Regions from separate parts of the Undibacterium sp. Di27W genome, predicted to be linked through region 2. Evidence: predicted binding sites of a transcription regulator. Region 2 holds the regulator's gene; each other region holds the start of a gene.
The links. Region 2 encodes FliA, which starts transcription of late flagellar genes. Its sites were predicted from a motif close to CTAAAGTTTNNNNNNNNNNNGCCGNTA; they were not measured.

Region 1 (4,289 bases), on a different contig from region 2:
AGGCATGCTCTATCCTGAATACCAGCACATTACGTTCAGCATCGATAAAACAGCGTCCATAGTGAGAACTGGTGTCCAGCACTGCGGCTCGAAACTCAGCCTCCGTGCCTTTGCGCTTGTCGCCTGCTGCAAACTTGTTGCGTCCGGATTTATAGATTTGCAGTGAATAACGTCCGCTGTCGTCGATGATGAGCAAGCCTTGTGGATGCTCTCCAAAGGTTTCTACACGGCTGCCATCGGCATGGATTTCGGGCGCTGCAATCAGGGTCCAGGTACCCGTCAATTGTTTTTGGATGGCATCATTCCTGTCTATTTCCTGATCCATGAAAGCCAGTGCTGGCAAGCTGAGGCTGGCGAGGCTGAGCATACTCATGCCCAGAAAGTACTGGGTAATTTTATGCATGATGATTGTTCCTGATAGAGTTTCTTGCGGAAGCGCTGATCGCCAGCAATAACTTGCCCGTGGTTTGCCGTGATTCCAGTGCTGCGTGTGCTTGTGCGGCGTGTTCCAGTGGGTAAATTGCATGTATGCGCAAGTGCAAGATACCTTCGGCTAACCAGTGCAGGGCGCGCTGGCTGCGATATTGGAGGCTGTCGGCATCAGCAACATGGTGGGCTAGTGTAGGGCGAGTCAAAAATAGCGAACCCTGACGACATAGATGCATGGGGTCTATGGGCGGTACATTCCCACTGGATTGACCAAACAGGACCAGACTACCCAAAGGCCGCAATGCAGCCATGCTGCCAAGATAAGTGCTCAAGCCGACTGAGTCATAGACGACATGGACGCCTTTTTGTTGCGTCAGATCTTTGACTGCATGCGTAAAATTAGTCTGATTGTAGAGAATTACATGATCGGCCCCGGCGGCCTTTGCCAGCACCGCTTTTTCGGCGCTGGACACTGTGCTGATGACGTTTGCCCCTTTGTGTTTCAAAGTCTGCGTCAGCAACAGACCCACACCTCCGGCACCAGCATGCACTAGTGCCGTATCACCTGCCTGCACGCGATAACTGGTTTCGCATAGATATTGAGTGGTGACAGCTTGCAGCATGGCCGCCGCCGCTTCTTGTGTACTTAATTTAGCTGGCAAAACGATGAGTTTCCAGGCGGGGATGGCGATGTATTCAGCGTAGGAACCTGCGTGCGACAACCAGGCAACGGCGCTGCCTGCCGTTAGTTCTGCATTGCCTTCAACTACCATGCCTGCCCCTTCTGCGCCGGGTATGCAGGGCAGGGAGGCAGGGTTCTGACCATTGCGCTGGTACACATCGGCATAGTTGATGCCTGCATAATCCACTCTGACCAGCACTTCACCTTCTTTAGGAACAGGCATGGGAATGTCGCGGCCTTCCAGTACATCTGGCCGACCTTGCGAAAATAATTGTATGGCTTGCATTTGTTCTTTCTGTTTGTATGTTGCTGCGATGTGCCCTGGGGATGGGTCTTGATACGCAGCTTAGCCAAACTCATGCAGAAAGAAAATTACTGAAAAATTCGCCTGGACTGTGCATAATTGCACCATGATGAATTGGGATGATTTACGTTATTTTCTGGCACTGGTCGACAGCACGACACTGACCGGGGCAGCGCGCCGCCTGCAGGTAGAGCACACTACGGTTGCCCGTCGTATTGATGCTCTGGAAAAGGCATTGCAACTACGCCTGTTTGACAGGCTGGTACGCGGCTGGCAATTGACGGCAGAAGGGCATGAGCTATTGAGCCAGGCCAGGGAAGTCGAGGAGCGCTGGTTTTCTTTTGAGCGAAAAGCCCTGAATATGGGGAAGCTGGAAGGGCTGGTGCGCATTTCTGCACCACCTGCCTTGAGCGCCTTTCTGCTGGCACCTCAGTTGAAATTTCTGAGCCAGGCACTGCCAGACATAGAACTGGAATTATTTGCCGAAAGCCACCATGTCAGCCTGGGCAAGCGCGAAGCAGACATTGCCTTGCGCATGGTACGGCCGCAAACCGCAGGCCTGGTGATCAAGCCGCTGGCAGCCATCCAGTATGGTGTGTATTCCAGCAAGGCTTACCTGAAAAACCGTGAAGAGGCAGCCTGGGAATTTGCTGCCTACGAAAAAAATTCTGCGACCCCGCATCATCAATGGCTGGAAAACTATATCAATGGACGCAAGCTCATCTTGCGCAGTAATGATCAATTGGTCTTGAGCCAGTTCGCGGCTTCAGGCATGGGGGTGACGGTGTTGCCGCATTATTTGCGCCATTCCCATCGTAATCTGTTAAAGGTGGAGCAGGAAGTTGATGTTGCCGCCAGGAAGCTCTGGTTGGTCATGCATGAGGATGTGCGTCGTTCCCCCAGAGTCAGGGCAGTAGCCGATAGCCTGATCGACTTGTTTGCCAGCAAGGCAATGAACGACATGTTGACTTGATTGCATATTTATCAAAAAATAGTTGGCATTGATACTATTTTAAAGTATTGTAAATATTAACATTGTTTAATTTTTTGGCATGGGCGCTTACATTTCCATACACTAATATCTGCATGCCTAAGTAGCCAGGGCCTAAACTTTTGACAAAATCGACCGTAATACACAATATGCGGTAATCCGTCATGCTGTTTAATTCGAGGGTCGGAGAGTGAAATGAGCATCAATTCAATAACAAACGGGAGCGCTGGCGGTGTCAGTGTTGACTCTCGACAAGATGTCAGGTCTGCACCCATCCCGGTCAAGGCCAGTACTTCGGCTGCGCCCATATCAGCCAGTGAGTCTGGTCAGGATATTGCAAAAAATAGTAGTGCCCAACATGATATCAGTGCCTCCGAATTAAAAAGCTCTGTGGAGCAGATCAATCGGGCCATAGGCTTAAATAATAGCGTTAATCTCAATCTTGATCATGATTCCGGGAAAGTCGTTGTGCAGATTGTCGATAATGAAACCAAGGCTGTGTTGCGGCAAATCCCTTCCAAAGAAGTATTGGCGATTGCCCAGGACCTTGATGGCAAAAAAGGTATATTCCTCAACGATCTTGCCTGAACGGATAAATGCATGATCCTGACCCAGGATGCGGATTATTGGATCAGGCAAGGCCAGCTCCCCATTCTCGACCGGCTAGGCAATGCCCCTGAGGAATTGCTTAGCTATGTAGCCAGGTATACTGATGCTGAGTACACACCAGTCCAGACCGAAATCACTCCCGAGTTTTTAGTCGATGTACGTGCCGCCATGGCTGAGCTGCCTTCGGTTGTCCTGGAATTGCTGGATAAGCCTTTGCTGGGTGTGTATTTTGGGCGTGGCCTGGGTTCATCTGCTGTCACGGATGTGATAGCCGGACCTGACGGACAGGTATTGGGCCTGGTCACTCTCATGGACGACGCGGCTTTCTTGCAGCGCAGCGCTAATGAATGGGCTAGCTGGAAAGAAAGTACCCCATTTTTGCCAGGCTCAGCCTATCAACTGAGTTTGCAAATTGAAGCCAGTGAAAACGATAATCGCAAAAATGCCATACAGTTCTTGCTCTTGCATGAATTTGGTCATGTGCTGACTGCCCATAGTGAGTTTTTGCCGGATTGGTGGATAGGCGCACAGAAATTCAAGGCTAGTGAGGAATATACTTTTCTAAGTCTGTGTTGGCAGATAGCCATGAATGGCGACATCATCCCCTTACTCAGACATGATTTCGCGCATCGCAAAGAGCTGCGTTTTTATAGCAAGCAGCAAGTTTCTGGTGACTTGATACTGGCGATCTACCAGGCACTGGAAAAAACCGGTTTCCCCAGTCTTTATGCCGCGACCAATGCCTACGATGATTTTGCCGAATCCTTTGCCATGTATGTACATGCTGTCATCATGGGTAAACCTTACCATCTGACGGTAGCTTCGGGTGATCAAATTATCATGGATATAGGCGATTACTGGTCCAGCCCGCGCGCCAGGGCAAAGAAGCAGCTCTTTGCCGAATACCTGGGCGACTGAAGCTTGCGACTGAAACTTATTTTGTACTCTTCACAGCTAAAGCCCTGTCAGTTTGTTGCCCGCCCGCCACTCCTGAGAGTTGAAGTCTTCGTTTGCTGCAATAAAGCTGCAAAATAAGCTTTATTCGGCGCTTGATACACCATACCCTCATCCATAATACGCATAAGCATAGACAGTAAAGGTCTATGTCACTCTGTATCCGTAATGATGAAAGATGGATCTTTGAATGACAGAAAACTCCCACAATTCGCTGGACCCCGAAGACTGGCAGGCATTGCGTGCGCAGGGACATCGCATGCTGGACGATATCCTTGATTATGCCCAGCAGATACGTGTGAGGCCGGTATGGCAAACCA
Region 2 (4,289 bases):
AGAGCGCTGGAACGTCCTATCGACGTGCCAGTCTTCAAGCCACAAAAAAGCGCCAGCGTTTTCGGCAGCGAGATTGAAGCTCCAGTGAGCGCCAATGAGCTCAATGATGTCATGTCTGAAATTCGCTCCATGCGCAGCATGCTGGAATCGCAATTGGCAGAAATCTCCTGGACCCAGACTCAGAAACGCCATCCGCAAAAAGCAGAAATCCTGCGAGAATTGCTGGCCACCGGCTTTAGCGCCAGCCTGTCTCGCTATCTGGTCGAAAAACTGCCAGAAGCAGACAAGCCTGAAGATGGCCTGGAATGGATCAAGAATGTCCTGGTCCGCAATCTGTCGACCATTAATAATGAAAATGAAATGCTGGAAAAGGGAGGGGTGTATGCCCTGGTTGGTCCTACCGGCGTTGGCAAAACCACGACCACTGCAAAGCTGGCTGCGCGTTGCGTCATGCGTCATGGCCCATCCAAGCTGGCACTGATCACGACTGATGGCTATCGTATCGGCGGTTTTGAACAATTGCGTATCTACGGCAAAATCCTGGGCGTGATGGTGCATGCCGTCAAGGATGAGGCAGACTTGCGCATTGCCTTGTCCGAGCTCAAGAACAAACATACAGTATTGATCGATACTGTCGGTGTTAGCCAGCGCGATAAGATGGTCACCGAGCAGGTGGCAATGTTGTCTGGAACAGACACTCCGGTAAAACGTTTGTTATGCCTGAATGCGACATCGACGGGTGAAACTTTGAGCGAAGTGGTGCGTGCCTATCAGGGTAATGGACTGGCTGGTTGTATTTTTACCAAGCTCGATGAAGCAGCCACCATAGGTGGCGCACTTGATATTGCGATACGCCAAAAGCTCATGGTGTACTACGTGGCCAGTGGCCAGCGTGTGCCCGAAGATCTGCATATTGCCAACAAATTATATTTGATAGACCGTGCCTTCAAACTCAAGCGTGAGACGGCGGCTTTCCGCTATCTGGATGAAGAATTGCCACTGCTAATGGCGGGTGCTGCATCAGTTGCCAAGGTGGCTGGACGTAGAGGTCAGGAGGTGTCCCTTGGCTAGTTTTGATCAGGCAGAAGGCCTGCGCCGCATGCTGGCAGGACCAAAACCAAGAGTGTTTACTTTTTTATCCGCATTGAGAGAAGATGAGAAAAGTGGCATGCTGGTCAATCTTGGCGTGTCACTGGCACGCCAGGGTAGCCAGGTCCTGATGGTCGATGCGCGTGCCTCAGAAAACAGTATAGGTGCATGGTTGAATGCCCGGCATGATCAGACCTTATTGGATGTAGCGAGACAACAGCGTACAATGAAGGAAGCCGTCAAATTGGTAGCTTCTGGCTTGTCGGTGACGATGCTGGCCAGGCACGCCTGGTTGCCATCAGAAAGTGCGCGCCAGTTGTCCAGGGTTTTTGACACCGTGGCCAATAGTGCAGACCTGGTTATTGTTGATAGCGATATCAATCGTGACGACACTTTTCCACTGGCGACGCTGGATGACAGTGAGCTGGTGATACAGGTGTCGGCAGATCCCGACATGATCAAGGCAGCATATGGATTGATCAAACGGGTCAGCAACAGAGTGGGCAGGCGTGGTTATGGTATCTTGGTCTCAGGAGCATCGGACAAAGAGGCAAGATTGATTTATACAAATATGGCGCAGGCAGCCAGCCGGTATCTGGCGGTGCCATTGCATTATGTTGGTAATGTGCCGGAAGATGAACATGTAAGAAAGGCGGCGCATTTGGGACGTTCTGTGATTGATGCTTTCCCCAAGGCGCTTGCTTCATTGGCATTTTCACGGCTGGCCGAGCAGTTGGCAAAGACTGCGCGTTCCACATTATGTGTAGAAGGAGTACCTGAGCTGGGTGTCGGTCTTGGAATTTAATTAAAAATGTACACCGCTAGCGGAAAATCAGATAAAAACTTCCTTTTGAGGGAGCATGCGCCCCTGGTCAAGCGTCTTGCTTACCAGTTGAAGGCGCGCCTGCCTCCCAGCGTGGAGGTCGATGATCTCGTGCAGGCCGGTATGATAGGCCTGCTGGACGCCGTTAACCGTTACGAAGATACCCATGGCGCACAATTTGAAACCTATGCGGTGCAACGCATACGGGGTGCCATGCTGGATGAATTGCGTAGCAGTGACTGGTTGCCGCGGGGCGTGCGCCAGAATATGCGCAAGATAGAAAATGCCATGAATGTGTTGCAGCAAAAGCTGGGGCGGCCACCTCTGGAAACCGAGGTCGCCAAGTCACTCAAGCTGAGCCTGGAAGAATACCAGGACTTGCTGACGGACAGTGGCGGGCATCAACTCGTGTATTACGAAGACTTTCATGATTCCGATACCAAGGAACATTTTCTCGATCACTATTGCTCAGACTTGTCTGGCGACCCTTTGCAGGATTTGCTCAATGACGATTTCCGGGATGCCGTCATCGGTGCGATAGACAGCTTGCCCGAGCGAGAGAAATTGCTCATGGGTTTGTACTATGAGCAAGAGCTGAATCTGAAAGAAATTGGTGCCGTCATGGGCGTGTCTGAATCACGCATATCACAATTACATAGTCAGGCAGTCGCCAGGCTCAGGGCTTACTTAAGGGAGAAGGCGTGGACTGGGCTAGCATAGTTGGATTAATACTGGTGGTATTTGGCATCCTGTCCGGTCAATTGATTGAAGGAGGGCGCTTGTCATCGCTGGTGCAGCCAGCCGCATTTGTGATTGTCTTTGTTGGCACCCTGGGGGCAGTATTGCTGCAAAGTCGCCTCAATACGTTCAGGCGTGGTGTGCGCATGTTGCGCTGGGTAGTTTCGGAGCCGCCTGACAGCAGCAAAAAGAATGTTGAAGATGCCCTGATCTGGAGTGTGGTGGCACGACGCGAGGGCTTTCTTAGCCTGGAACGCTATATGAATGCCTCTTCCGATCCTTTCATCGGCAAGGGCTTGCGTCTGGTCATCGATGGCATAGACCCTATACGCTTGAAGGACATACTGGATGTCGATATATCTCTGTATGAAATGGAACAGCGCCAGGCCGCCAAGATCTGGGAAGCAGCGGGGGGCTATTCCCCCACCATAGGGATACTTGGTGCCGTCCTGGGTTTGATCCATGTGATGGAAAACCTCAGCGATCCTTCCAAACTGGGTGGCGGTATTGCGGTTGCCTTTGTTGCGACTATCTATGGCGTGGGCATGGCGAACTTACTGTTCTTGCCTGTCAGTAATAAACTCAAGGAAATCATAGGTCGTGAAGTGACACGTCGCGAAATGCTGTCTGATATCTTTTATAGCATCGCCCTCGGCGATAGCCCACGCGTGGTGGAAGAAAGACTGACCAATCACCGGAATTGAAGATATAAAAACTATCTATGGCGAGAAAAAAATACCATGAAGAGCCGGACAACCATGAGCGATGGCTGGTTTCTTATGCGGATTTTATTACTTTGCTGTTTGCCTTCTTTGTTGTCATGTATGCCATTTCCTCGCTAAATGAGGGTAAATACCGGGTGTTGTCGAATTCACTGACCGGGGCTTTTGGCAAGGTCATGACCATCAATCCCAAGCCGGTGGATGCGCCAAATGAACAAGTAATCAAACTTGATCCTCTGCCTTTGGTCAAGAATCGCAGCAGCGAGGGCTTGCGCAAGGAGCGTGCGCAAATGACCACCATGGCCAAGGATATCCTGACCGTACTTGAACCGCTGGTCAGGGAAGGTAAGGTCAGGGTGACCCAGACCAGTCGTGGCATTACAATAGAAATCAATGCCAGCCTCTTGTTTGCGCCGGGTGATGCGCGCTTGAATATTGATTCCATACAGGCACTAAGAGCGATTGCAGGCGTACTTAAAATCGATACCCATGCTATACAGGTAGAAGGATATACGGATAACCTGCCCATCAATAATCCCATCTTCCCTTCAAACTGGGAATTATCTGCGGTACGTGCCAGCACGGTGGCGCGTCTGCTGACCGAGAATGGCGTGGATGAAAACCGGGTAACCGCGGTGGGGCAGGGGGCAAAACTGCCAGTGAGTGACAATGACACGCCTGAAGGGCGAGCCAGAAACCGGCGCGTGTCGGTGACTATATTGGCAGTGTTGCCTGAACCTGTAGTGGAAGTGCCGATTGCACCTGCTGCCGCGGCAACATCATTGCCTGCGCCTGCTGCCCGGCCCGTAGTGACACCGGCACCCGATACCTCGCCAGATCCCTAGTGATAAAGAACTTGTTGGCGACGATCTTGAATGCGAGCGGGATCAAGGTTCATGTGTAATTCTTCAAGCGCC
Region 3 (4,289 bases), 280 kb from region 2:
AACGCCTGTCTTCTGGTCTGCGCATCAATAGTGCAAAAGACGATGCTGCGGGTTTGGCGATTTCTGAACGTTTGACTTCTCAGATCGGCGGCTTGAATCAAGCTGTTCGTAATGCGAATGACGGTATCTCTCTGGCGCAAACCGCTGAGGGTGATTTGACACAAATCGGCTCCAACTTGCAACGTATCCGTGATCTGGCAGTACAAGCAGCCAACGGCTCCAATAGTGCCAGTGACCGTGCCGCTCTGAACAACGAAGCTTCACAACTGATCTCTGAGATCAACCGTGTTGCCAGCTCTTCCAACTTTAACGGCGTTAATCTGCTGGACGGTAGCTTCACAGCACAAACTTTCCAAGTTGGCGCAAATGCAACATCGAACGATCAAATTTCCATCTCTTCCATCGCCAGTGCCAAGTCTTCCAGCCTGGGTGTTGGTGCTAGCTCCAGCTACTCCACTAGTGTTTCTGGCGGTGTAAATGGTGTAGGCGGCTTCCAGTCTGGTGACCTGGTCATCAATGGCTTCAATATTGGCGCGACCACCAGTGACGGCGTATCTTATGCAGACAGCAAAGGTAGCGCGATTGCCAAAGCAGCAGCCATCAATGCTGCGAATGGCACCACTGGTGTAACAGCCACTGCTCAGGCAACCACAACCAGCGGTACTGCTGCAACTGGCTTTGCCACAGCAATCGCCTCTGGCGACGTCTTGATCAACGGTGTTGACATTGGTGCCCTGGCAGCTGCTGGTAGTGCCGCTGAACGTGGTGCTCAAGTGACTGCCGCCATCAATGCAAAAAGCTCTCAAACAGGCGTTACTGCTTCGTTTGACTCCACCACTGGCGCTGTTGCCCTGAATGCTGCTGATGGCAGAAACATCACTGTATCCAAAACAGATGCTTCTTCCGGCTTGGCAGCAACAGTAACTGGTCTGGGTAGCGCTACTACTGGTGCAGCAACAGCGATCGGTACTGCAGCTGCAACAACAACTACTGCTGGTACGGTCAAGCTGTCATCCAGCAGCTCTGCCGGTATCGTTTTGGCAAATGGTGGCGCAGGTGTGGCAACAACAGGTGCGACCATTACTGGTACTAACTCCAACATCGCTGCTGGCGACATCCAGATCAATGGCGTCGATATCGGTGCGATCACTGGTGGTGCTACTGCGACCTTGCAAGGCGATGCGATCCGCGATGCGATCAACCAAAAAACCAGGCAAACTGGTGTTACTGCAGCCAATGTCGCAGGCGTGATTACGTTGACAAGTTCACAAAATGCGGGCTATACCTTCACAACTAAAGGTACAGCAACTGCAGCGAACAGTGGCTTCACAGTAGGTACTACTACCGTAGCAGGTGCTGGTGCTACTGCCGCAGGCTTGACTGCAGGTGCAACAGCAGCTACAGCAACAGTTGGTGCGGGCCTGTCATCACTCGACCTGACCACAGCATCTGGTGCAACATCTGCTCTGACAACGATCGATGCAGCTTTGGCTTCTGTCAATAGTTCACGTGCTTCTCTGGGTGCTTATCAAAACCGTTTCTCTTCAGCAGTCAACAGCTTGAATACGACTTCTGAAAACTTGACAGCTTCCCGTAGCCGTATCCGTGACGCTGACTTTGCTCAAGAAACAGCACAATTGACACGTGGCCAGGTATTGCAACAAGCTGGTACTGCAATCTTGGCTCAGGCGAACGCGTTGCCACAAGGTGTATTGGCTCTGCTGCGTGGCTAATCAATGAGACTAGATTAGTCTTTCATTGAAAATGAGTGGTCCCCTGGTCAAATTTATGATCAGGGGAATTTTACTTTAAGGAAACATCATGGACGTCCTATCGATTACCAGTTCATCGTCAGGAGCACCTGTTTCAGATAGAGTGAGCGGTACAGCCCCCATCCCTCAGATAGTGCAAAGCGCTGCGCCGCTGCAGACTGCCAACCCTGTGACAGCTACTGGCCAGAGTCCGAAGCCAGCCTCAGCCGACGATGTCAACAAGGCGGTTGCGGAAATCAACAAGTCTCTTCAATTGAGTTCACAAAATCTGGAATTTAGCGTAGACAACGATGCTAAAGAAGTCGTGGTCAAGATCGTTGACCAGCAAACCAAACAAGTCATCAGGCAAATTCCTACCCAAGAAGCATTAGAGATTGCAAAGTCTCTGGATAAATTGCAAGGTTTACTGATAAAACAGACTGCCTAAGATGAAATTTATGTCTATATTGAAAACAAGCAGGTAAATTCCCTTCTAAAGTCTGATTTACCCTTGCCGTTAATAAAGTAAAGTACTTCCAACAAAAGGGGAATCACGTGGCAGGAATTCAATCAACAGGCATCGGTTCAAATCTTAATGTGAACGACATCGTCTCCAAGCTGATGCAGGTGGAGAGCCAGCCATTGACGACGTTGGCAAAGAAAGAAGCGAGCTACCAGGCCAAACTATCCGCTTACGGAACCTTGAACGGTGCCGTTAGTGCATTCCAAAATGCACTAACATCACTGAACAACCCCACTACCTTTCAATCATTGAATGCCAGTGCTGGCGACTCCACCATTGCATTTGCGACTGCCAATAGTGCAGCAACTGCCGGTAGCTATAGTGTTGCCGTAAGCAAATTGGCTCAAGCGCAAGGGATATCCAGCGTTGGTCAAGCCAGCTCTACCAACGCTATTGGCGCAGGAACAGAAACCACCATCAGTTTTGCTTTTGGCACAATTACCGGAACTGCCGTTGCAGGCACTTATCCCGGCGGAACCACATTCGCGCAAGATGCGAATCAAACCGTAGGCACAGTCAAGATCAATAGCAGTAATAATTCCCTGCAAGGGATACGTGACGCTATCAATGCCGCCAATGTGGGTGTTTCCGCATCCATAGTCGGTGATGGCAGTGCCACCCCTTACCATCTGGTATTAAATTCAAGCAAAACCGGGGCTGCATCCAGCCTGAAAATCACTTCTTCTGGTGAAGATGCCGCTGTCACCTCTTTGTTGGCTTATGATCCAACTGGCACTCAAAATTTTACTGAAGTCAGTACAGCGCAAAACGCTAGCCTGACAGTAAATGGTATCGCCATTTCCAGCGCTTCCAATACAGTAACGGGTGCTATTCAGGGTGTTTCACTGACGGTATCCAAAGTAGGTACCACCTCTATTTCTGTTTCACCGAACACAACAGGCATCACGGCGGGCGTGAATAGTTTTGTCAAAGCTTACAATGACCTCAATACAACGATAAAAAGCCTGACTGCCTATGATCCCAATACCAATAAAGCAGGTTTATTATTAGGTGACTCAACAACACAAAGCGTGCAAAACCAGATCAGGAAAACTTTGTCCTCGTCTGTCAATGGTTTGGGTGGTGGCTTGACGACTTTATCACAGATAGGGGTCAGCTTTCAGAAGGACGGCTCCATTTCACTGGATGCCTCCAAGTTATCCACTGCTCTGGCGACTAAATTTAGCGATGTCGGCGGCTTGTTTGCCTCATTAGGCTCAGCTACCGATAGTCTGGCCAGCATTACCGGTTCATCTTCTGCCACCAAAGCTGGCAGTTATGATCTGGCCATTACTCAAATCGCCACCAAATCCAGCCTGACTGGCGATCTGACCCTGCCCGTCTCCACCACCATAGACCCCAGCACTAAAATTAGCGTCACCCTGGATGGTGTGACTGCGGATGTCAGCCTCGCAGCTGGCAGCTATAGCTCTGCAGACCTGGCAACGCTGATACAATCGTCTATCAATAGCACCTCAGCCTTTACGGCTGTAGGCGCAACTGCAAAAGCAAGCATAGTCGGTGGCGCACTGGTTTTGGAGTCCAATAAATATGGCTCCACCTCTGCCATCAATATCGCTGACAAAACCGGCACTGGCGTTGCGTCGCTGACTGGTACGGTAACTACAGGAAGTGCGGGCAAAGATGTGGCCGGTACTTTGAATGGCATTGCAGGCACTGGCAATGGACAGACACTGACTGGCGCAGCAGGCAGCACCGCCGAAGGACTTAAATTACTCATCGCCGGCGGCTCCATTGGAGCACGGGGCAAAGTCAATTTCTCTGTTGGCTATGCAACCCAGCTAAGCAGTCTGGTGAGCGGTTTCACCGGCAGCTCAGGCACTATCACCAGTACCAGTTCTGGTGTTACTGCCAGCATCAAAGACATAGGCAAGCAGCGAGATACCTTGAACAGCCGCTTATTTGATGTGGAAGCACGCTACAGGGCGCAGTTTACTGCCCTGGATAGTATCGTCAGCAGCCTCAACAATACCAGCACCTTTTTGACTCAACAG

Region 1: ACO0LF_RS25335 (flagellar protein FlaG) is a predicted target of FliA. The motif match lies at 2,521-2,547, and genes of this name have one in related genera.
Region 3: fliD (flagellar filament capping protein FliD) is a predicted target of FliA. The motif match lies at 2,245-2,271, and genes of this name have one in related genera.

What each region holds. Positions count from the first base shown of each region.
Region 1 covers NZ_JBMPOS010000015.1:52,733-57,021, reverse strand. The annotation lists gene ACO0LF_RS25350 (lipocalin-like domain-containing protein) at 1-403, opposite strand, end outside; gene ACO0LF_RS25345 (quinone oxidoreductase family protein) at 396-1,397, opposite strand; gene ACO0LF_RS25340 (LysR family transcriptional regulator) at 1,522-2,388, shown strand; gene ACO0LF_RS25335 (flagellar protein FlaG) at 2,602-2,994, shown strand; gene ACO0LF_RS25330 (hypothetical protein) at 3,007-3,933, shown strand; gene ACO0LF_RS25325 (pyridoxal phosphate-dependent decarboxylase family protein) at 4,160-4,289, shown strand, end outside.
Region 2 covers NZ_JBMPOS010000005.1:313,308-317,596, reverse strand. The annotation lists gene flhF (flagellar biosynthesis protein FlhF) at 1-1,071, shown strand, start outside; gene ACO0LF_RS13035 (MinD/ParA family ATP-binding protein) at 1,064-1,894, shown strand; gene ACO0LF_RS13030 (RNA polymerase sigma factor FliA) at 1,901-2,632, shown strand; gene ACO0LF_RS13025 (flagellar motor protein) at 2,614-3,354, shown strand; gene motD (flagellar motor protein MotD) at 3,372-4,217, shown strand.
Region 3 covers NZ_JBMPOS010000005.1:35,557-39,845, forward strand. The annotation lists gene ACO0LF_RS11630 (flagellin) at 1-1,733, shown strand, start outside; gene ACO0LF_RS11635 (flagellar protein FlaG) at 1,822-2,199, shown strand; gene fliD (flagellar filament capping protein FliD) at 2,307-4,289, shown strand, end outside.